3 regions of the Paenibacillus aurantiacus genome follow, and region 2 is predicted to be linked to each of the others. Evidence: riboswitches for the same ligand, from Rfam matches in the RefSeq annotation. Region 2 holds a riboswitch; each other region holds the start of a gene.
What was found. A riboswitch is a leader RNA that binds a small molecule or an ion and turns the genes downstream of it on or off. The one in region 2 is predicted to bind cyclic di-GMP.
Positions count from the first base shown of each region.

Region 1: it holds a riboswitch for cyclic di-GMP, as region 2 does, so the genes downstream of both, ACFFSY_RS34205 (PilZ domain-containing protein) here and ACFFSY_RS32570 (DUF192 domain-containing protein) in region 2, are expected to answer to the same signal.
Region 3: it holds a riboswitch for cyclic di-GMP, as region 2 does, so the genes downstream of both, ACFFSY_RS12770 (putative bifunctional diguanylate cyclase/phosphodiesterase) here and ACFFSY_RS32570 (DUF192 domain-containing protein) in region 2, are expected to answer to the same signal.

Region 1 is NZ_JBHMDO010000055.1:81,612-89,584, forward strand. Features, by position in the region: gene ACFFSY_RS34190 (class I SAM-dependent methyltransferase) at 1-847, shown strand, start outside; gene ACFFSY_RS34195 (GGDEF domain-containing protein) at 1,502-2,176, shown strand; gene ACFFSY_RS34200 (HD-GYP domain-containing protein) at 2,203-3,285, shown strand; cyclic di-GMP riboswitch class I at 3,337-3,431, shown strand; gene ACFFSY_RS34205 (PilZ domain-containing protein) at 3,521-4,237, shown strand; gene ACFFSY_RS34210 (hypothetical protein) at 4,449-4,802, shown strand; gene ACFFSY_RS34215 (dehydrogenase) at 4,938-5,252, opposite strand; gene ACFFSY_RS34220 (cupredoxin domain-containing protein) at 5,324-5,770, opposite strand; gene uptA (undecaprenyl phosphate transporter UptA) at 5,981-6,589, shown strand; gene ACFFSY_RS34230 (thioredoxin family protein) at 6,682-7,248, shown strand; gene ACFFSY_RS34235 (MBL fold metallo-hydrolase) at 7,254-7,892, shown strand.
Region 2 is NZ_JBHMDO010000053.1:28,682-36,654, forward strand. Features, by position in the region: gene ACFFSY_RS32535 (CpaE/TadZ family protein) at 1-651, opposite strand, end outside; gene cpaB (Flp pilus assembly protein CpaB) at 735-1,457, opposite strand; gene ACFFSY_RS32545 (pilus assembly protein TadG-related protein) at 1,499-2,416, opposite strand; gene ACFFSY_RS32550 (TadE/TadG family type IV pilus assembly protein) at 2,426-2,806, opposite strand; gene ACFFSY_RS32555 (A24 family peptidase) at 2,803-3,315, opposite strand; gene ACFFSY_RS32560 (Flp family type IVb pilin) at 3,404-3,598, opposite strand; gene ACFFSY_RS32565 (Flp family type IVb pilin) at 3,707-3,901, opposite strand; gene ACFFSY_RS32570 (DUF192 domain-containing protein) at 3,958-4,302, opposite strand; cyclic di-GMP riboswitch class I at 4,388-4,477, opposite strand; gene ACFFSY_RS32575 (hypothetical protein) at 4,837-5,529, shown strand; gene ACFFSY_RS32580 (methyl-accepting chemotaxis protein) at 5,819-7,973, opposite strand, start outside.
Region 3 is NZ_JBHMDO010000022.1:251,239-259,211, forward strand. Features, by position in the region: gene ACFFSY_RS12745 (cache domain-containing sensor histidine kinase) at 1-37, opposite strand, end outside; gene ACFFSY_RS12750 (carbohydrate ABC transporter permease) at 167-1,048, shown strand; gene ACFFSY_RS12755 (carbohydrate ABC transporter permease) at 1,045-1,875, shown strand; gene ACFFSY_RS12760 (ABC transporter substrate-binding protein) at 2,001-3,338, shown strand; gene ACFFSY_RS12765 (MATE family efflux transporter) at 3,613-4,998, opposite strand; cyclic di-GMP riboswitch class I at 5,305-5,395, shown strand; gene ACFFSY_RS12770 (putative bifunctional diguanylate cyclase/phosphodiesterase) at 5,541-7,907, shown strand.

The DNA of each region.
Region 1 (7,973 bases), on a different contig from region 2:
GACAGCCAAGAATGCGGCGGCGCCGCTGGCGCACAACCGTCAGAAGCAGCGGGTGATCCAGGAAGGGACGGCGGCGCCGTTTCTCGTGGAGCTGGGCATCATGACGAAGGACGGTCAAGTCGCCGCCAAGAAGCAGGATAAATACCGCCAGATCAATCGGTTCCTTGAGATGGTTAGCGACGTGCTGCCCGAGCTGCCGACGGACCGGGAGATTAAGATTGTCGATTTCGGCTGCGGGAAGTCGTATTTGACCTTCGCGCTGTACCACCTGCTCGCGATCGAGCAGCAGCGGCCGATCTCGGTCATCGGTCTGGATCTGAAGGAAGACGTCATTGCCTTCTGCACGGAGCTGGCGGAGAAACTGGGTTATGACCGGCTCAAATTTCAGGTTGGCGATATCGCGGATTTTAATGAACTGTCCAAAGCCGATATGGTCGTGACGCTGCATGCCTGCGACACCGCGACGGACGCGGCGCTGGCCAAAGCGGTCGGATGGGGAGCGTCGGTCATTTTGTCGGTGCCATGCTGTCAGCACGAGCTGTTCAAGCAGGTGAAGAACGACACGCTCGCTCCGCTGCTGTCGCATGGGCTGCTCAAGGAGCGGTTCAGCGCGCTGGCGACCGACGCGGTGCGCGCGCAGCTGCTCGAAGTCATCGGCTACAAAGTGCAGCTGCTCGAATTCATCGACCCCGAGCATACGCCCAAGAACCTGCTCATCCGGGCAACGGCCAGCGGAAGCAAGGCTGGTGCGCGCAAATGGGAGGAGTATGTCGCATTTCGGGATGGACTGAACCTTTCGCCCTATCTGGAAACCGCGCTTGCGGAACGTCTTGCCGCTTACAAGTAATCCATTGTAACTAGGTAACTAGTATTCGAATACATGACATAGAGATTGTCGACGCAAATTGCGTATGATAAAATAAAAACTATACGCGAAGTCCTAGGAAAAATCCGTTAATTCAGATGTGGGACGATCGTTTCGGGACTGACGGCAGGGGTGGATTGCTGTCTGTTCCTCGTTCTTTTGAGATTCTTGTTCCTATCGTTGTCCATAACGTTATCCTCTTACTGCATAGAGCATCCCTGCTGCTTCTGCGTGATGCGATGGCCGATGATATAGAGAAGGCCGGCGCGCTGATTTTGCGCCGCTGGCGGAACGTAATTCTTTGCGCATGCTAGCTGCTTATCGCTTAACTGTCGACGCCTAAGGGAATTGTTGGAAGCGATTCCGAACGACTGCTTCTGCCCGATTTCGAAGTCGAACGACAGGTTTCATCATCTATAAATTCGGTTCGTTCGCAGTCTTCCCGGGCCGTGTGCGACGTGCTGGACATTCTTCCGGCGAAGCGAGGCTCGCGGGAGGGCAAGGGGCGTTCGAATCGATCCCCGCGGGACTGACAGTTCCCCTTCGTCCCCGAGAAGGGATTGGCGCGAAGAAGGGTTGCAATCAGGTAGTCGAGCGATGAGAAGGAGAGGGAGACGGGTGGCGTATCGAGGTAGAATGACAGCAATAGCGGCCGCGGTCGGCTTGTCCGGCGGCGCCGCGCTTTACGGGCTTTGGCCCGAGGAAAGTCATCTGCTTCGGGCTTGCGCCGGCGCGCTGATGTTTGCCGCCGTCTCCGTCCCCGCTGGCTGGTGGCTAGGTTGGAAGTATGACCGGCTGGCCCGGCTGTCTGTCATGGACCCGCTGACAGGCGCTTACAATCGGCGCTTCGTGGAGACGGGATTCGTCAAATTGACGGCACGTGCCAGTAAACAGCGTAAGCGGATGGCCATCATACTGCTCGATGTCAACGATTTCAAGCAAGTCAACGATTCGCTCGGCCATGCCAAAGGCGACGCGGCGATCCGTGAGGTCGCGCTGGCGCTTCGACATTGCGCGGAGTGCGGGGAGATCGTGGCGCGGTGGGGCGGCGATGAGTTCATGGTCATCTGCCCCTATGCCGACGACAAGGCGGTCGCCACGCTGCTGCGCAGCGTTCGCGAGCGACTGGAATATGCCTCGCTGCGTACGGGAATCCGGCTTGCCGTATCGGCTGGAGTGGCCGCCTATCCGGCTGACGGCGCTCAGATCAGCCAGCTTGCGCAGATTGCCGATACAAGGATGTATGCAGACAAGCTGTTGGCCAAACGAGACCAAGCCGAACAGGAATCGGCGCAGGCAATGGCACAATAAACAGGCAATCAAAGGCGGAATGGCAAATGAGAAAAGCGCATATTTCCTCGGTAAGGCCGGGGGACAAACTGGGGCGCACCGTCTTTCAAGAGAATGGCAATGTTCTGCTGGGGGAAGGCGTCGAGTTAACCCAACGATTTATCGACAGGCTGGAGAATTTGGGCATCGACATGCTCTATATCCAAGATGACATGACCGAGGATCTGGAGCCAAGCTCGGCGATTCAGGACGAGACGCGCCGCAAGGCGATGAACGAAGTCCACAAGACGATGACGACGCTCATGGATACGCACAAGACCAAAGGGCGCACGGTCGCCCCGGAGCTTGGACGCACGTTCCGCACGGTATTCGGTCAGATGATGCAGGACCTGTCTGCACGGCAAGACATGTTGGTCAGCTTGACGAATATTCAAGCGATGGACTCTTATCTCTTCAATCATTCGGTTAATGTCGCTATACTCGCCGGCATTATGGGCGTGGCCAAAGGATACAACCGCAATCAGCTGGAGGAGCTGGGCGTCGGTGCTTTACTGTTCGATATCGGCATGACGCAAGTGCCGAAGGAACTGCTGAACAAGGCGGCGTTCTTGAGCGACACGGAGCGTGGCTCGGTTCAGAAGCATGCGGAGGATGGGTTCAACCTGCTTCGCGCGCAGCACGACGTATCGTTGTTGTCGGCGCACTGCGCGTTCCAACATCACGAGCGGTTCGACGGAAGCGGGTATCCCCGCGGGATCAAAGGCAACGACATTCACGAATACGCCCAGATCATCGCCATCGCGGACGTTTACGACGCGCTGACCTCGCCGAGACCGCACCGCAAACGGTATACGCCGACGGAAGCGATCGAGTTTTTGTTCGCGGCGGGCAATACGTACTTCGACGTGAATTTGATCAAAATGTTCTGTAAACACATCTCCATCTATCCGATTGCGACGACCGTGCTGTTAAGCTCCGGCCAGATCGCTGTCGTATCCGCCAACAACCCGCTGGCCGTCCACCGTCCGACGGTGAGAATCATTCGGGAAGCGGACGGCAACCCGCCGGCGGCGGCGTACGAGATCGAACTGAAGGATTCCAACAACTTGCTCATCGTCAAGGAAGTTTAACCGCGGCGCGAAGCGTTGGCGAAGACACGCGAACCGCGTGGACAATTGAATGCACGACAAAGGCAAACTTGCTGAAAGGCAAGGACGCAAAGCTAAAGGGTCTACCGTTCGCGTGCATCGCGGACAACGACAGCCTGGCCGCCGAAGCGAGGGCATCCGTGTACAGGATGACGAAGGCGGCTCAAGTTCCAGGAAGCGGCTTTTTTATTTTGTATTCACGGAGGCACACCACATCATGACGAGAGCATCTAGAGTTGAACAATCCGGCGTGTACGGCAAAGAAATGACGACGTATCCCCTGCAGGCGCTGCTCGATAGCAGAACGGTCGTCGAGAAGGACGGGTACGTATCCACGGGTCTGGTCACCCATGTGGAAGGCGAGATGCTGGAGATCGAAATGTCCGAGTTCAAGTCGTTCCATCTGGGAGACCCGGTTCATCTTACGCTCTATTCGCCGGTTGGCATCCAGCGGCTGCAATCCACCGTTATCGCGGTGGCGGAAGGGTCGCTGGCTGTGCTGCTGCCGCCCAAGTCGCTGGCGGGGCTGGAGGAGAAGCGGGAGGCGACCCGCGTCGAGGTCCGGCTGGACGGGAAGATTCAGCCAAGCACACAGGCAACCGGGGCGGAAGGCGCGGACGACATCGACGAGGAGCCGGCGGCGGTATTCAAGACGAGGAATGTGTCGCTCAGCGGCATCGGGTTCGAAGCCGTGCATAACGTGACGCTTGGCATCGGCGAGATCCTGCCGGCGGTCGTCTCGCTGGGTCATGAGCTCAGCTGCCAGCTGGAGATCGTGCGGCGCGAGTTGGAAGGGGAATATTGCTTCTACGGCGCGCGCTTCGTGGGGTTGAACGAGCTGCAGACGAGGATGCTTCGCGCGTTCTTGATCCGCGAGCAAGTATCGAATTATTACCGGATCAAGGAGAAGCGCAAGTCGCTGGAGCGCATGTAAGCCGTTCGCCCGACATGAACGTGGATTGGGGAATCAAGGGAACCGGCTGCGGCCGCGTTTCCTTTTTTTATTTGCTAGTCAGATGTCGATAGCCGATAAATCTCCCGCCTGCCGAACCTGACAAAATAGGTAAGAGGCTGCGTGCGTTCGTCCGGGCCGCTCTTGTTTCCCTAGCATATGCTGAAGGAAACGCAAGAGGAGGAGTTGGAGAATGGCATCGACTCGAGTAAAACCGAAGCGTCTCGCATCCAGCAAGGGGAGGGTCATCCGTACGGCCAAAATCCCGACCGGAAGCGCGAAAGCCGTCTACTTGAACCGGTTGACGGTGCTGTGGGTCCAGAACAACGGCGTCACGTTCAACACGAGAGGATTTTTCGCCCGCCTATTCCGAAACAACACGCTGGTCTCGACCGCTTTTTTTGACAATTTCGGCGTTGTGCAGTTCGGCAACGTCGGCGTGCTGACGACGTCCAATCTGACGATCCGCATCTTTAACACGCACGGCGTGCAATTCCGTTCCCGGAGCATTCCGGCGGGTTCGGAGGCATTCGCCGTCATCGGCTAGGGGCTGCGGCTCCGCATCGCCGACGGTCCGTTGCGGCGAACGCATAGTCCATCTTCGCTGCAATGCACAATGGCGCCACAGGCATGAGGCCTGCGGCGCCATTTGGCATGTCTAGCTCTGACTACGGAAAGGGGGCTAACCGCCGAACGCTTCGCGGAAGGCCGCCTGGAGTTTGGCCAAGTCGACGTCCCACAATTCGGCGATCTCCGCGCTGACGTTCTCGTCCCACCAGTCGGCGAGTTTGCGGCGGTTGCTTTGGTTCTCCGCAATCCAGGGGAGATTGAGGGCTACTTTCTTGAAGTACAGCTTCTCCGCCGCTTCGAGCTTTTCTTTGGAGACGTAGACGTTCAGACGCTTGACGGTCCGGTACAGCTCATTGTCGCAGGCACGCCGGATTTTGCGCGCGGTCGGCAGCCCGGCCGCATGTTTGGAAGGGGGGGATGGTTTCATCGTGACCGACTCCTCTCATTCCCCTATATATGCGAGCGGCTGCCGAATGGTCACCTGCCCGGGCCCAGCCTCTATTGCACGTAAATGTAGCCAACCATCGGACCGTTATGCTCGCGCGTATCGTGCGTTTGGCAGATGATCGGATAGGTGCCTTTCTTCTCCGCCTTGAATTTGACGACCGTCGTTTTGCCTTTCTCCACCGTCCCTTGGACGCCGAGTCCTTCGATGACGAACGGATGCGTTTCGCCGCTGATGCCCGTTAGATGCAGCTCGACTTCCTCGCCGGAGCTCACGAAGATGCTGCTCGGCGACCAGAGATAGGCTTCGATCTTTTTGCCGCCGGCGTCGCGCGCCTCGAATTCCCCTGTGACCAGATGCATGACGCGCGTCTGGCTAGGCGTCGCCATGGCGGCCTGCGACTGGTTCCACTTGAAGCATACGACCGCGACAACGACGGCTAGGAGCAAAACCGCGAACAGCTTGAGTTGTTTTTTGGTAATGACGAAAATGTTGGTCATGCAACGCCCACCTGCTTTCTTCGTATTAAACACAGCTAGTCTATGCACGGGCTTGTTCAGGCATGTCTACCGGTTTTTGGCAGCATTCGTGCGATGTGACGGAATTGTCACTTTATTGTGTGTATGGTCTTATGGAGGCATGCCACCTGATGTGCTAGAATACCGATAGAGACAGAAGCGTTCAAATTTAGAAATGATAGGAGACGGAGAATGGAGTGGATTCACGAGCTTGCAACCACCGCGTTGCACTGGATTGAGGAGTTAGGTTATTGGGGCATTATCATCGGTCTTGCGATCGAAGTCATCCCGAGCGAAATCGTGCTGGCGTTCGGCGGCTACCTGGTGTACAAGGGCGAGATTACCTTCCTGGCCGCGGTTATTTGCGGAACGATCGGCGCGGTCATCCAACAGTGGATACTATATGCGATCGGCAGATTTGCCGGCAGGCCATTCTTTGAAAAATACGGCAAGTTCATCAAAATTTCGCCGAAGCACTTGGATACGGCGGAGAAATGGTTCAATAAATACGGCTCCGGCATCGTCTTCACGGCCCGGTTCGTACCGGTTATGCGCCAAGCGATCTCGATTCCGGCCGGCATGGCGCGCATGAATTTCGGTCTGTTCACGATCTTGACGCTGCTTGCATCGATCCCGTGGTCGATCCTGTTCGTGTACTTGGGCAATTCGCTCGGCGACCAATGGGAGAATATCGATGAGAAGGCCGGGCCTTATGTACAGCCTGCGCTGCTGATCGCGATTGCGCTGTTGGTCGTGTACGTCCTGTTCAAGACGCTTCGTAAGCGCGGCAAAACGGTATAATTTGGTGCCGTAGCTCCGGGTTTGGTACAATGGAGAGAAGTTGGATCAACGATTGACTCGTACATAACGATCATTTCCCAGGAGGGATACCGATGAGCAAGAACGTAGCGAACAAGCTGAACAAAGGCATTAGTCCGCAGCAGTTTATTGACGGTATGCAGAAGAATAAGGAAGCGTTCGAGGATTGGAGCAATCGGTTCGAGTGGCACAGCGAAGAAGACCGCGCGTTCTTCGCAGGACTGCGGAACCGCGGCGACCTGCGCATCCTGATCTTGATGGCCGAGTGGTGCGGCGACGTCGTGCGCAACGTGCCGGTCGTGTTCAAGGCGCTTGAGCATTCTGGCCTTCCGGTAGAAGTCTTGATCATGGAAGAGCATCTGGATACGATGGACGAATTCCTGACGATGGGCGGACGTTCGATTCCGATCGTCATCGCGGCGAACGCCGAAGGCGACGTGCTCGGCCAGTGGGGACCGCGTCCGGCACACGTGCAGGAAGCGATGATTGCCTTCAAGCAGGCGAATCCGGACCGCGAGGCTGCCGATTACCAGGAGAAGCTCGCCGAGACGCGCCAAGAGATGGGACGCCGCTACGGCGATGGCACCGATTATCAGCAGACGATCGTAACCGAGCTTCGCGAGTTGCTCGCCAAGGTGTAAGGGATATGACGCTGAAAATCGAAACGTTCTCCCTTGGACCTTTGCAGACGAATTGTTATTTGGTAATCGAAGAAACCGGCACGCGCGGCTTCGTCGTCGATCCCGGCATGGGGCCGAAGCGATTGCTGGACCGGATCGCGACGCTTGGCTTGACGATCGAGGCGATCGTGCTTACGCACGCGCATTTCGACCATATGGGCGGCGTGGACGAGGCGCGCAAGGCGCTGAAGTGTCCTGTCTATCTGCACGATCTGGAGGCGGACTGGCTGACGGATGCGAAGAAGAATGGTTCGACGCGTTGGCCGGACGTTACCGGTCCGCTGACGACGGAGCCGGCTGAACACGCGCTGGCGGACGGACAGAAGCTGACGTTGATCGGTCACTCGTTCGAGGTGCTGCATACGCCGGGTCACTCGCCGGGCAGCGTAAGCTTGGTCTGCGGCGAGCATCTGATCAGCGGGGACGTGCTGTTCCGTCAATCGGTCGGGCGTACGGATCTGCCGGGCGGCCGCGAGCGCGACTTGTACGACTCGATCCGCGGTAAGCTGTACAAGCTGAACCCGAACACGCGCGTCTATCCGGGACACGGCCCGCAGACGACGATCGGATTCGAAATGGCGAACAACCCTTACGTTCCGGCTTAAGCCGGGCGTAGGGGTTTCTCCTTAAGTAGAGGGTAAGAAGACGGGATGTAATCTTGTGATGGAGGCTTGGATCATTGGCAG
Region 2 (7,973 bases):
GGTCGCACTCTCCATACCGAGGATCTCCGGCACGTCCGCCGCCTTCAGCACGCTCTCCATCGTCGAGCGGTTCACAATCAATTGCGTCTTGTCCCGAAGGCCCAGCACCTCCAGCGTCTCCAGCATCAGCTTCGTATTCTTGACCGCCGTCATCTCGAGCGTCGTCAGCATGAAGACATGGTCCGCCTTCTCGATCAGCTGCAGCGTCCGCTCCTGCAGCCCGGCTCCCGTATCTACGATGACATAGTCATGATGAGCTAGCAGCAGGTCGCACACCCGGTCGACCACCTCGTCCGTTATCAGGTCCGCCAGCTCCGGACGCTCCGGCGCGGCCAGCACCTTGACGCCCGAATGGTGGTGAATGAGATACCCGGCCAGCGCGTGACGGTCAAGCTGCTCGAGATTGCCGATCGCATCTTGGATCGTAAAAGTCGGATGAAGATCGAGCGCAAGCGCGACGTCGCCGAACTGGAAGCTGGCGTCCAGCATGCCGATCTGGATATTCTTCTTGGTCAGGGCAACGGCCAGATTGACCGCCAGCACGGTCCGTCCGATCCCCCCTTTGGCGCTGCACACGACGATCATCTCGCCGCGCTTTCCCTCTGCCTCCCCGGCCATGTCACGCTCGCCGCCGCGATCCGCTTGGTTCATCTCGACCATCCTCCTCTACCCGCTCTCGTCCGCGGCCAAGACCGCCGTTCACGCCTTGGCCCGCTTTGCGTTCATGCCTACTGTTAGCCTTTGCTCCCCGCGGAAGTGCCGCCCGCTTGGCCCGCCGCACCTGCCTGCTCCTTCGGACCGACCGCTACGCTGCTGCGAAGCATCAAGCTCACCGTGCCCGATTCATCCGCATGGACCACCTTGACGCCATCTGCCGGCTTCACTTCCAACGTTACGGTCGCGTACTCTACGTAAGGCGTATCCGCTCTCGCTTCCACCATACGTCTGCCGATCGCGAGCACGCGCACGTTCTCCAGCAGCAGCGTCGAGTTCATCGTCTGGGCTGCCTTCTCCTGGACGGTGTAGACGACATCGACGTAATCGCCGGGCTCGATAAGGTTCGAGACGGATTGCACCAAGTTGACGCCAACCGCGGCCGCCCGATAGCCCTCCCGAATTTTCTTGGACACCACCAGTGCTTCGTCTTGCCGGTCCTGCAAATGGTGGGGCAATATCACCTCGCCCGGCACCAGCGCCGACGCGGTCACTTTCCCCACGGCCGCCGCCGGGTCCCGCAGCGCCATTCCATTGATGGCCGTGGCCGGCACCTCGACGATCTGCAGCATGCCGCCAGATAGCTGGGTGTTCTCCGCCACCGCTTGTTTCGCTGCCAGTACGGCAATCATCGCCTTGCCCGACTCAGCGCGCTCATCCACTTTCTTCATATAACTAAAGAAGAGCGCCGTCGTCGCCAAGCCCATGATGACCGCGGCGAATAATATGATCTTCGATCTCATGCGCGTCCCCATCCTCCGCTGTCTCTTGTTGTCCTGCCGCGCTATTCAATTAACCGGATCGCGTAAGCGCCTTTGTTCACGATGTCCGTCCCGGCATAGCCGGTGCCTGCCCGTTCGATGAACATGCCCGTGATGGACGTATCCTTGCTCGACATCGGTTCGAGAATATAAAAATAAGCGAACCCGCGAACCTCGATCGTCTTCAGCTGATTGGATCCATACCGATGGGGCTTGTACACGGGTATCAAGATAACCCTGGAGGAGTCCCGGTGCCAGTACTCGCCCGCCGGATAGGGGTCCTCATTGATGCGCATGTTGATACTGTCCCGCGTCTTGCCCGCAATGTTGCCGGTCTGGGTGTCGATGATATCGCCAGCTTCAATCTCGCTTGGATACCCGTACTTCAAGTTGCTCTCGTACGTCGAGGCCCCGGGACCACCGAGCGCCAGAATGCCGAAGTACCCGGCTTCTACCCCGGAGTTGTCTACCTTCAGTTTATATGGCTTCATATATTGCAGCGGAATCGACTCGTCAATGCCAAGCGGTGCGACGCCGGATGCCCGTCCCATGGGCATAATCTGAGCCGCCGCTTCCGCCGTGACGGTCGCCGTGTCCCTGCCGAGCAGTCTAGCGAAACCAAGCCGGATGTCCTTCTTTAACTTCACCCTTACGGTGGACATCGGCACGATCTCGGTGCCAATTAGACTGTTCTGCTCCCCGTGCGCCTTGAGGATCGACTGGACTACTGCCTCGGCCACCCCAGGACGCCCGGTTAGTTCTTGAGCCCCCGACAGCGCGGCGGCATTGGCTGTCTTCTGCAGGTGGCTCTTCTCCGCATACATAATGCCGCCATCCACGACGAGCCCGGCGATGGTGAGCAATACCAGCATCGCCAGACCGGCCAAGACGATCGTGCTGCCTTGTTCCTCCCTAATAAATGCATCCAACCGTATTCTCATCGTAACCTCCTACTCCACCCGGATGGTGGAATGGGCTGAAAGAACGGGGGCCGGAATAATCCGCGTGATGACCGGTGTCAAGAGCGGAAGCGAGTAGCGAAGCGTCACCGTCACGTTATCGCCGGACGCCCGAGCCGCCTGCTTCGGCGTAATCGTAACGGTCATGCTGCCCGGATCTCCTACCTGAAGATGCGTTTTGGCATAAGCCGTCATCTCTTGGTCGCTTCGGCCAAGCCCTCCAAGGCGGGTCGTCTCCTGTACGGTCATCTGCAAACTCGAGTAGGCGAAGAACAGCCGCCCCAAATCGGCGATCCCGCATAGCAGCAGCATGAGCAGCGGCAGCAGAATGGCAAATTCAACCAGCGATTGGCCGCGCTCATCCCGGATCATCCCGCTCCCCATCCTTCCAGCATAAATCCGAGCAGACAGCCGCCCGCGATCGCTACCCCGTAAGGGTACGAGCCGGAGGCCAATTGCCCCTGCAGCGGCAGCTTCAGCCGGTATCGCACGCACACAAGGACGTACTGCACATACCGAATTCGGGCCCGAAAGCCATTCTTGAACAGCACGATCGCCAGCGCCATGACCGCCCCGGCCAACGCCATGTATACCGATGCGGTCAACACGAACACCGCTCCCTTCAACGCCCCGACCAGCGCCAGCAGTTTGACGTCCCCCGCCCCCATGCCGCCCAACAGATAAGGGATGAGCAGAATCGCCAATCCTACGCCAAGTCCGACCAGCATATGGAGCAGTCCGCCCCAGCCGGCTGTCGCGATATGAAGCACGGCCGCCAGCAGCAGCGCCGGCGCAATGACTTTGTTATAAATTTTGCGGCTGCGCAGGTCGGTCACGACGCAGAGTGCCAGTACCAGCAGCAATATCGCATTTGTCCACATCTTCGCGCCTCCTCTTCGGCTTATTGTCGTTCCAAAAAGGGAAGGGCCGCACGCCACTGTTCGACGCACGGCCCTTCATCGGAGACGATTAAGGCGTTCCGCCCATTTCCGTTACGCCCGTGTTAACCGTATCCTCCGCGTTGTTGAACAGGTCGATGATATGGCCGCGGAGCGTAATCAGCGCCGTCACTACCGCAACCGCGATCAAACCTAGCACCAAACCGTACTCCGTCATCCCTTGACCTTGCTCATCGTTCCAGAAGCGGCGAATGTTGTTCATCATGTTGTTAGCCTCCAAGTAGTTGTTGTAGTTGTCTTAGCTGCACATCGTTCAATTGGCTTCCGTATTCGTGTCGGTCCGTATGTTATCCCGTGTCCGATCAGCTTGCGTTTATGGCGTTGCGCCCATCTCTGTTACCCCGGTGTTGACCGTATCCTCCGCGTTGTTGAACAGGTCGATGATATGGCCGCGCAGCGTAATCAGCGCCGTCACAACCGCAACCGCGATCAAACCGAGTACCAATCCGTATTCCGTCATCCCTTGACCTTGCTCGTCGTTCCAGAAGCGGCGAATGCTGTTCATCATGTTGTTAGCCTCCCAAGGTTGTGGTGTTGTTCAAAATTCCGTCCGTCTACTGCTCGTTAAGGTTCCAAAATCGCGGTCTGTCCAAGTTCCACCTTCGCGGCTGCCAGCGTGCCTGCCGGAAGTTCCACGACGGAACGGGTGCCTTCGAAGACCGTCCCGATCGCCCCCGGTCTCAGCCGATGCTCCAGGCCGACGACGATGCCCGACTTGTCCAGATGAAGCACATCCAGGTCGCATGCCATAAAGAACATGTGGACCGACTTGCACGGCTGAATATGAAGACCGTATCCACTGGGAAGAGAACGTCTTCCCACAAGACCTATCAGCCTCCGCCAAAACGTGTAAGCGCATTCAATATGGTCGCCAAGCCGTTCCCCGCTCTCCTGAATGACCAGCTTCATCCGGAGCGTCACCTCCTTTGTCTATGCAAAATAGCCCACCTTTAGGCCCGAAAGGAGGGTTCAAAAAAAGAACTCCCCTGCATCTTTCGGCAGCTGGCTGGCATCCCGCTTCTCACGCGGCTTAGCCCCTATAGCTTTGCGTCGCCGGCTTTCGCCGGTTTTGCCTTTATCGAGATCCAGCGAAGTTCGTATTGCTTGTTCGCCGTTCCGATATCTTGATCACATCTTACCCCGAGGTCCTATACTCCGTAATCCGACAAAATCCCCTATTTTCCGAAAGCGAAAACCAGATCTAAATTCCCTCAGTATTCTGGTATGTTAGAACTAGTTGTAACGTTTTCTTAATTCGTTATACCCTAATAACGAGAAGTTCCCTCTCAAACATGTAGGTAACATTAACCAATACTCAAGGGTAGATTTATCGTGCGACCAAAGATCTGTTTTCTCGGATGTACCGGCCCTCGCCATTGTGAAGGAGAACTGCGAGATGGCATAGAATTTATTGGTTAATTACGAAACCTGGGAGGAAGAAAAGTGCATCATTCCCTCGTTATTGCGCAATGCTTAAGCGACGAAGAGATCACCGTTCCACTGACGGAAGACCTGCTGCTTGATCTTCATCGCGAGCTGAAGCACACGGCTGCGGAAGAAACCGTTTGGCGAAAGCTCGTCCTTCTCTACCGTAAGCCGCTGCCGCCGTCCATTGCCTTCGATCTTATCGACCGAAACCTGGCCGTGGTGGAACTGGGACACACGAGACAAGAGGTCCACGTGATGTGGAAATTAGCCGGGATCGTAGACGAGGCCTTATTGACGTTAGCCATCGAGGTCTACGTCAATCCGGCTTTCGGGTTGAAGGAGACCGAGCTGCTGTTCGACAGCTACGATCAACGTACCTGGATGTTAGAGACGTTGATCCGCCAGGAGCCATCCGCCCCCGAGAAGAGAGCCTTATTGGAAGCCGCGATCCAACGAAACACACACGCCGATTCTCTGCGGCGATTGCTAGTCTCGGCGGATCGCGAACGATTGGCAAGACGCAGCGATCTGCCCGCAGAAACCTACGATGCCCTCTTCGAAACTAACGATCCTCGCGTGTGGTTGTCCCTCTCCCAGAATCCAAGCACACCCGTAGAGCTGCTCCGGCGCTTCCTGCAGGCGAAAGATATCCCGAACGCCCGCCGGATTCGGGAGTCGGCACGACTTCATCTTGGACGGCAGAGCTGATAACAGAGCGGCTGCGAGCGCCCATAGAGGCGGCTAGCAGCGTCCTTGGCGCTTGCACCCGGTTATGGTGCTAATGCGTGTTTCGATGCGGTATGGATTGAAGATCGCTCGAGACGTCCCCGAATCGCAACCCGCTCCTCCTATGCGAGCAGCTCCAACTGCCCAAAAAAAGCGGCCTACATCCCGCGAATAGCAAGATGTAGGCCGCCGAAACAGCTGCTGTATGCAATTAGGTTGAATGGTCCGTTCGGAGCGAGGTATATTCGTCCGTCTATCGCCTCTGGTCCCCCTACTTCTTCCACGGCAGCGAAAGCTTCCGCTTCGCGCCCTTCGGTTGTTTCGCCTTCTTCTCTTTCTTTTCTTTCTTTTCTTTCTTCTCTTTCTTCTTCGGCTGATCTTCGACAACCGCAGCCGCAGATTCGCCATTTACCTTGAACTTCGAAAGCGCCTGCTGCAGCTCGACTGCCGTCTCGCTCAGCGATCCCGAAGCATGCAGCACTTCTTCCATGGACACGAGCTGCGCGCCCGCCGATTCCGCCGCCTCCTGCGCCTTCTCGGCCGCACGCGCCGCATAACCCAGCGACTCGTGCACCGATGCGGCGACCTGCTCCGTGCCCGCGGACATTTGCTGCGTAGCCGCCGAGATCTCTTCGACCTGTGCCGCTACCTGCTCCACTTCGTTCAAGATCGATGCGAACATGCCGTTCACCGTATCCATAAGCGCCAGACCTTCGGTCGTCTCCGCCACGCCTTGCTCCATCCGTTCCGCCGCATTGGCTGCCGATTGCTGCATGGACACGACGAGCTGGCCGATATTCGCGGCAAGCTGTCTGGACTGGTCAGCCAGCTTCCCGACTTCGCTCGCGACGACGGCGAAGCCCTTGCCATGCACGCCCGCGCGTGCAGCTTCAATATTGGCGTTCAACGCCAGCAGATTGGTCTGCTTGGCGATGCCCGTAATCAAGTCGACGATGGAGCCGATCTGCTCGGACTGCTTGCGAAGCTGCGCGACCGCTTCGGCCGTCGAACCCGCCGTCTCGCGGATCGTATGCATCTGTCCGGCCGCCTTGACGACCGTATCGCGTCCCTTCTTCGCCTCGTTCGACACAGCCGCCGACACCTCGTTCACCACCGCGGAGGTGACGGCGATCCGGCTGATGCCTTCGGCCATCTCGGTCATGGCCGTCGCATTCTGTTCCATGCTGCTAACTTGATGTTCCGCTTCACCCGCCATCTCCCGCATGACGGCCGCGATCTGGTTGGCCGCGCCGACCGAATCATGCGCCGTCCGCTCCATTTGGCCGGAAGAGCCGCTTACTTGCTTGGCGATGTCCTGGTTGCCGCGAAGCACGTCCGCGAACGATTCGGCCATGCGGTTGAAGGCGTCGCCGACGCGCGCAAGCTCATCTCTGGTCTTCAATTGGACGCGAACGGTCAGATCGCCCTGCGCCATGCGGGAGCTGTCCTGCTCCAGACGACTCACGGTCTGCTTCACGTTCAAATAGAACGCGATAAAGAAGATCAGCACCAGCAGCAGCACCACGCCTACGATAGCGATCATCGTATTACGCTCGACTTCCATCCGGTCGATCCGATTGTTGACGAGCTTGCCGAGTAACGCGAGCGCCTCGTCATACAAGGCCGAAGCTTCGTCGACCGCCTTCGTGCCGTCCGCGAAGAACGAGGAGGAGCCAAGATCGTTCTTGCCCGATACGACTTCCTGCATAACTAGTTGGCTAAGGCGCTTCGCCGTCTCGGAAGTCGTACCGACCCGCTTCTCCATGGAGCCGATGTCCGCGCTGCCCCCCATCGCGTTGCTCCAGTCATGGCCGATCTCGTCGACTAACCGGTTAATCGCATCCGCTTGCTTGACCAAATTAAGCTGCGCTTCCGGCGTCATCGGCTCCCCGGACAGAAGCGAGCGTCCAAGTCCGCGCGCGAGGGCTTCGTTCTCCATCAGCGACGGCAGGCGGTTAATGATCATGTTGACGAGCGAGAAGGAACTCAGCTCCGGATCCATCGTCATGGTCGAGCCGTCGGAGATATCAAGCTGCATCTCCAGCAGCTGTTGAATCAGTTTAATATGCCAGGCGACGCTCTCGTCCACGGTCAAATCCGCGTACTGCTGCTCCAGCAGCGCCCAGCCGGACTTAAAGCTGCTCCACTGCGCGCTTGTGCCGAACGCTGCGCCATACTTGGCGTCCATCGCGTCGACAAGCCCGATGCGCTGCTTCATCTCGGCTTTGATCGCTTCGACTTGGCTGGCGGCCAGCTTGCTGCCGTTGTCGACCATGCTGCGGCTCTTCTGCATCTGCATCATGAGCGTCTTCACGGGCGCGAGATACGTCACGCCGTCACGTTCCTGCTTCGACACTTCAATCGACGATTGCAGCGTACGGAACAGATCGACGGATAGGATAGAGATGGGGATGAGGACAAGCAGT
Region 3 (7,973 bases), on a different contig from region 2:
CTTCCATGGGGATCGTCCACTGCTTCGGTTGGTTCAACAGTAACCGATCCCGCTGTGGAGGTCAATATATTCCACCTAGCTGTTCATCATCCTCAGTGTGACGGGCGCGCGGCGGATTCTATACTAGAGTCAGATAAAGCGTATAAGGGGAGGGGAATCGCGCGTTATGGTGAAACGCAAACAATGGAGCGAATGGATACAGCAGACTGTCTTCGTCGGACCGGGTCTCCTGTTCTTCGCCCTGATTATTTTGCTGCCGTTTGTGATGGGCTTTTACTACATGTTCACGAATTGGGACGGCGTGGATAAAGCGGACTGGGTGGGCCTGAACAATTTGACACGCATCTTCACGGATGATGACCGGTTCTGGAGGGCCTTCTGGTTCACGTCGAAATTCACGGTCGCGGCGGTCGTGACGACGAATCTGATCGCGTTCGGGCTGGCGCTGCTGCTCACCCGCAACTTGAAGCTGAAGGGCGTGCTGCGCACGGTATTCTTCCTGCCGAACGTCATCGGCGGCTTGCTGCTCGGCTACATCTGGTATTTCATCTTCGTGCGGGGCTTCTCGTCGATCGGCGAGAGCACGGGGATCGGATTTTTTAATTTGCCATGGCTCGGTACGCCGGCGACCGGGTTCTGGGGTATCGTCATCGTGTTCGTCTGGCAGACGGCCGGCTACATGATGCTCATCTACGTGGCGGCGATCCTCAACGTGCCGAAGGAGCTCATGGAAGCGGCACGCATCGACGGAGCCAGCGGCTGGCGCATTCTGCGCAGCGTCACGCTGCCGCTCATCATGCCGGCGATCACGATCTGCTTGTTCCTGACGACGTCGAACGCGTTCAAGATGTTCGACCTCAATCTGGCGCTCACTGGCGGCGGTCCGGGCAACGCGACGGAATCGATCGCCCTCAACATCTACAAGGAAAGCTTGACGAACGGCCGATACGGCCTCGGCACGGCGAAGGCGATGATCTTCTTCTTCGCGGTCGCGCTCATCACGCTGCTCCAAGTATGGACAACGAAGAAACGGGAGGTGGAGGCATAGTGGAGGAGAAATACGCGAAGCGCACGTTCGGACTGGAAGTGCTCGGCATCGTGCTGGCCGTCGTCTTCCTGGCCCCGTTCTACTTCCTGCTCAACAACTCGTTCAAGAAACTGCCGGAAATTCTGCTCAACGCGGCCAAGCTGCCGGAGGCGTTCAGCCTGGACAACTTCCGCCGCGCCTGGGTCGCGATCGACTTCCCGACGGTGCTGATGCACTCTATCGTCGTAACGGGCCTCAGCGTCCTGGCGCTCGTCGTTGTCAGCTCGATGACCGCCTACCGGCTGGTGCGCCGCCCGACGCTGTTCAACAAGGTGCTGTTCAACGTGCTGGTCGCGGCGATGATCATCCCGTTCCAATCGATCATGCTGCCGCTCATGAAGGTGGCGGCGATGTTCGAGCTGCGGGGCGAGCTGTATGGCATCGTCATTTGTTACCTCGGCTTCGGCCTTCCGCTCTCGATGTTCCTGTATCACGGCTTCATCAAGTCGGTGCCGCTGGAGATCGAGGAGGCGGCGGTCGTCGACGGCTGCACGCCGTACGGCGTGTTCGGACGGATCGTGTTCCCGCTCTTGAAGCCGATCACGATGACCGTCATCATTTTGAACGTGCTGTGGATTTGGAACGATTACCTGCTGCCGGTGCTCATCATTAACGACTCGTACACGACGATTCCGCTTGCCGTGCAGAAGTTTTTCGGGCAGTATTTACGGAAATGGGATCTGGCGATGGCGGCGCTGACGCTGTCCACCATTCCGGTCGTCGCGTTCTTCCTGCTGCTGCAGAAGCACATTATCGCGGGTATTACGGCCGGTTCGGTCAAAGGGTAATGCGCGAGGTGTTCAACATTTTCCACCTCAACCGTTCAATTTTCTCGGTGTCGGTCTGAAGCGCTTCCAACTTATAATGACGATGTAATCACGGATTCGCACTGATGATTAGGAGGGTTTATCGGATGAAAAAGGGGATCACGATGCTGCTGACCGCGGCGATGTTCGTTGCACTGGCAGGCTGCGGCAATGGCAACAATGGCGGCAACGCAGGCAACAACCAGGCGGGCACAGCAGGAAATACAGAGGCGAATACCGCCCAGACGAACGCGGAGAAGCCGAAAGAAGAACCGAAGAAAGAGAACGTGACGATCAAGGTATTCCAGTTCAAGGTCGAAATCGCGGAAGCGCTGCAAAAGATGGCGGAAGCGTACGAGAAAGAGACTGGCGTGAAGGTCGAAGTCGAGACGCACGGCGGCGGCGAAGACTACAGCGCGCTGCTCAAGGCGGAGCTGGCAGCCGGCGAAGAGCCTGAAATCTTCAACTCCGCGGGCTGGGCGGGCTTCGATCCATACGTCGACCGCGCGACTGACCTGAGCGGCGAAGCATGGGCGAAGGATCTGGTCGAAGCGTCCAAAGCGCAAATCTCGCGCGACGGCAAGCTGCTCGGCATGCCGATGAACTTGGAAGCGTACGGCTTCACGTACAACAAAGACCTGTTCGCGAAGGCGGGCATCACGACGCTGCCGCAAACGCTCGACGAGCTGGAAGCGGACGCGAAGAAGCTGCAAGATGCGGGCATCACGCCGTTCGCGCTGACGAGCGAGTGGTGGTCGATGGGCATTCACACGCTGAACATTGCGCTGGCGAACCATGAAGATCCGGCGACGTTCATCGAAGACGTGAAGGCAGGCAAAGCGACGTTCAAAGACGATCCGGTCATGAAGGACTGGCTGCGCCTGGTCGACATCATGTTCGCAAACGGCCAGAAGAACGCGCTGACGACAGACTACAACACGCAAGTCGCGGAATTCGCGGCAGGCAAATACGCGATGATTCAACACGGCAACTGGATTCAAGGCATGGTGGATGAAGTGAATCCGGAGCTGAACCTCGGCATGATGCCGGTACCGCTCGGCGCGAAGCCATACACATTCACGGGCGTGCCGAACAACTGGATTGTGAACAACAAGTCCGCTCATGCGGAAGAAGCGAAAGCATTCCTGAACTGGATGGTAAGCTCCGAGACAGGCAAGAAATTCATCGCGACGGATTTCAAATTTATCCCGGCCGTATCGACAATTACGCCTGACACGGCGGCAATCGGCAAAATCGGCGGCGACTTCGCGACATTCTCGCAAGAGCATGCCGACCAAGTCAAAGGCTGGAACTGGGACCGCTTCCCGGACGGCATCACGCAGCAATGGGGCTCCGCAATGCAGGAGTACCTGGGCAAGCAAATCAGCGGCGACGAGCTGCTCGGCAAGCTGGACAAAGCCGTGGCGGATATCGTCAAACGTTAATAGCGCGATCGCAGTTTAGCGCGGCGAGCCGAGAATGGCTTGGCTCGGGCGCTTCGGGCAGCGAGGTAGAGCACGGCATTCCTTCGGGGATGCCGTGCTTTTGCGTTCCCGCGAAGGCCGGGCCGGCGATTGGCGGAGTTGCGCGGCCGCCGCGAACGACGGGACCAAGGACGCCCAGAGCGAATCGGACCAAAGATCCGTCCTTATAAACGAAGAAAGGCTGGCACGCGTCATGACGATGACGGGAGACCAGCCTTTCTTGCATGTTTGACAATTAATGGGCCGCGACGGTCGGATCGGCGCCGCCGGGCTCGACGAGCGAGCGGCTCTCCCAACGGCGGCTGTGCCACCGCGCCCACATGATGCCGGCGCGGAGCCATTCGTCCGCCGCGATGGCGAGCCAGACGCCGACCAAGCCGAGATCCAGCCGGAATACGAGCAGATAGCCGAGCGGCAGGCTCATGAGCACCATCGAGATGAAGCCCATGTAGACCGTGAATTTCGCGTCGCCGGCCGCGCGCAGCGCGTTGACGAGAACGAGGTTACCCGCGCGGCCGGTCTCCAGCACGATGCTGATCAGAATGACCTGCGCGGCGATCGAGACGATGTTCGGGTTGTCGGTGAACAGCCCGACGAGCGGATAACGGAACAGCATGGCCAGCACGTCGACGATGACCGTGATGCCGACGCTCCACATCACGCTGGACACTACCCGGCGGAACGCGAGCTCCTTCTGCTTCGCGCCGACGAGCCGGCCAACGATGATCGCCGTGCCCATGCCGATCGCCGCGCTGAACAAATAGACGTACTGCGAGATGGAGTTCGCGTAGTTGCGCGCGGCGAGCGCTTCTGTGCCAAGGAAGGTGACATAATAGAGAAAGACCGTTTGGCAGGCATGGTACGTCACCTGCTCGAGCGCGGACGGAATGCCGATCCGCAGGATTTTCTCAATATATTCCTTGGTAAAGGTCAAATAATAACGGAACGCGATGCGCACTTCCATGACCCGATACAGCATCCAGAGGAAGACAAGGAACGCGACGCCGCGGCTAATGACGGTCGAGACGGCCGCGCCGGCTACGCCCATCTCCGGGAAGCCGAGGTTGCCGAAGATCAGCGCATAGTTCAGCCCGATGTGGAGCACGTTCATGCCGAGGGCGACGTACATCGATTCCTTCGTAAAGCCGTAGGTGCGGATTAGGCTAGCGAACACATTAATCAGCGCTTGGATGAAAAGAAATCCGCCCACGATGCCCATGTACGTTTTGGCGTAATCGAGCACCTGGCCATGCAGATTCATCCCCCCGAGAATCATATTGCCGAAGATGAACAGCGCGCCGCTAACGACAAGGCCGAGAACGAGGTTGAGCGTGACGGCGAGTCCGGCGATCTTCGACGCTTCGAGCATCCGCTTCGCCCCAATGTACTGGGCCACGACGATGGCCGCCCCGTTGCTGATGACTTCCATAATGAGAATGCAAATAAATAAGTACTGGTTGACGACCCCGACGGCGGAGACCGCATCGTCGGACACGTGGCTGAGCATGAGGGTATCCGCCGTGCCCATCAGCATGAACAGGAAGACCTCCAAGAAGATCGGCCACGTTAATTTATAGAGGCTAAGGCCTTTGCCGCCGTCAGCATGAGCTTCCGTTGACAATTTGAACCACCTGCGCTTTCGTTCCTTTTATGCAATGGGGCTATCGTAACATAGACCTATAAGCTTTGCATTATTTTCGGGATAAAAATAAGTGAGCTGCTTTCCATTTTTTTATGGGAGCGGCACCAATATCGTCTAGGGCATTCTAGCACCTAGAGAAGCGTGCTGAGCGCGAAGAGAGGCGTTATGGAATGGGGCGATTTGGGTCTCCGCACAAACTTAGCCAAATGGTGGGAATACCTGTCTGTGCGGGGATCAAGGGTAGACGCGGTTAGGAAAATCGTCCTATAATAAGACTAAACAACATCATGTTCAGGGCAAACCGCTCCGAAAGGACGGGACGCAAAACTATAGGGGCTTACCGGAGCTTGTCTCCCGTTGCCAGCCAGCTGCCGCGCAAAGAGAGAACCCGCGGAGGTTCTTTTTTTCTTCTCTCGGCATTTCGTCCTTTAATGTGTGAAAGCACCTGTCCTCTATTCCATATACGAAACCGGTTACTTGGCATAACTTCCTAGACTATCAACGACGTGGAGCTGACTCCGATGCAACTGTGGATTATTTCCATTCTGTTCCTTCTTCTTCCAAGCTATCTGCTTTTCTATATGGGGGCCGAGATCTATTGGCGCAACCCGCGGCATCGGCTGCATCAGCTGACGATGGCGTTGATGTTCACGCTCGGGCTGACGCTTGCCTTGCAGTTCGCGATCCCGTATCTCCTCTCGCTGCCCGCGGGTACGCTGGCGGCTAGGCTGCGGTATACGATGTCCTTCCTGACGATGGGCTTCGCGCTGCTTTTCTTTCGCCATCTCACGGCGGGCGGTAAGGCGACGAGGCTTAGCCTGGCGCTAGCCTTGATTCCGTTTGCTTGCGCGGCAGCTTCCCTTCTCCCCTACTTTATGAATGACGTTTATCTCGAGGTCCACGGGGCGCACCGGATGGAGACGTTTGGTCCGGTGTATGGCGGGTTGATGGGCGTCAGCATCTTGTACACGTTCGTTGGCGTCATCATCATGCTCATCCGCAAAATCGTGTTCCCCCGATTTCGCAAGACGATCGAATTCAAGCGAATCAGCGCGGTATTGTGGGGGGCCCTGTTCACCGTGCTTGCCGTTATCGTGGCAGTGGGCATCAACTTCGTGCTCGTCGCCAAGGGCGTGTACACGTTTAATTTTCTTCCGACCTCTTGCGTCGTCATCTGGGCGTTCGCGCTTCGTTATGCCATGGTCAACCATGATTTTCTGGCTGCGACCGGAAGACGGTATGAGCTGCTCTTCAAACTGTCGCATCACGGCATCGTGCTGCTGGACAGCCAGTGCCGTATCGTGGAAGCGAACGCCTCTTTCCAGAAGCTGGTCGGGCTCTCCCCGGATGTTAGCATGCATGGACGCCGTTTCTCGGGCTTGCTGCGTTCCGGCGAAGAGGATGCGTTCGAGGACGATTACCGGCAGGCCAGCGCGTCCCTTACGCCGCTTCATCGGGAACTGGTGCTGATCGGGGCAAGCGGCGAGACGCACATCGTGGAGGCGCACAGCGACTATATCGAGATCGAAGGCAGTCTATACTCGTTCCTGCTCGCGCGCGACATGACCCAGCAGAAGCAAGGCGAGGAACGGCTAGCCCAGCTCGCCTACGAGGACGAGCTGACCGGTCTTGGCAACCGGCGGCATTTCTCGGATCGCATCCGGGAGGACTTGGCCAATGGCGTGGCGCTTGGCGTCATGCTGCTCGACTTGGATCAATTCAAATGGGTGAACGATACGCTCGGTCATTCGGCGGGCGACGCGATGCTGCAGCAGGTGGCTGGCAAGCTTAGCGCCGTCTCCGGCGGCTTCGTGGCCCGGCTGGGCGGCGACGAATTCGGGGTGCTCGTCCATGGCGGGCGCGAAGAGGTGCTCCGGGGCGCGGAGGCGCTGATCGCCGCCATGAAGGAGCCCGTCATGCTGGGCGGCAAGCCTTATGCAATTACCGCAAGCATCGGCATCAGCTTGGCGCCAGATGACGGCAATGACTATGAGACGCTGCTCCGGAGCGCGGACACGGCGATGTACGTGGCGAAGAACGGCGGCCGCAACCAATACTACCTGTTCCAGCCGCAGTTGAAGACGAACGCCGACAATTACATGACGCTCGTCAGCGGCTTGGCCTCCGCGCTCGAGCGGCGAGAGCTGCAACTGCACTTCCAGCCGCAGATCGATCTGCCTACCGGCGGCGTATACGGCGCCGAAGCGCTGCTGCGCTGGCACTCGTCTGAGCTGGGCTCGGTGCCGCCGGGCGTGTTTATCCCCATCGCGGAAGCGAACGGGCTCGTCGTGCCGATCGGCTGCTGGGTGATGGAGGAAGCGATTCGGCAGGCCAAGCATTGGGTCGACCAAGGGTACGAGGATTTCGTCGTCTCGGTCAACCTCTCCGCGATTCAGCTTCGGGATTCGGGGTTGGCGGAGCATGTAGCGGGATTGCTGGACAAATACGGGTTGCCGCCGCGCAATCTGTGTCTGGAGATCACGGAGAGCACGGCGATCGCCGATGTGGAGACGTCGTACCAAATTTGCAAGGCGCTGGGCGAGATGGGCGTGAAGTTGGCCATCGACGATTTCGGCACCGGATATTCGTCGCTGGCGGTGCTGGGACGGTTCCCGTTCGACTTTATCAAGATCGACCGCTCGCTCGTCGAGGATATCGTCACGAACAAGAAGGATTTGGCTGTTATCCGCTCGGTTGTCGCGCTTGCGCGCGATCTCGGGCTTCAGGTCGTCGCCGAAGGCGTCGAGACGGCGGCGCAGCACGAGATGCTGCGCGGGCTCGGCTGCCATGAAGGACAAGGCTATCTGTACGGACGGCCGATGAGCCGGGAAGATATGGACGACTTCTTGAAGCGCAAAGGCGGCTGCGGACAGCTCGGCACGGCTTAAGCGCATGATTACGGGATTCCAGGCTAAACCAGGGATCCCGTTTTTTGCGTTGCGCGGGCGAACGGG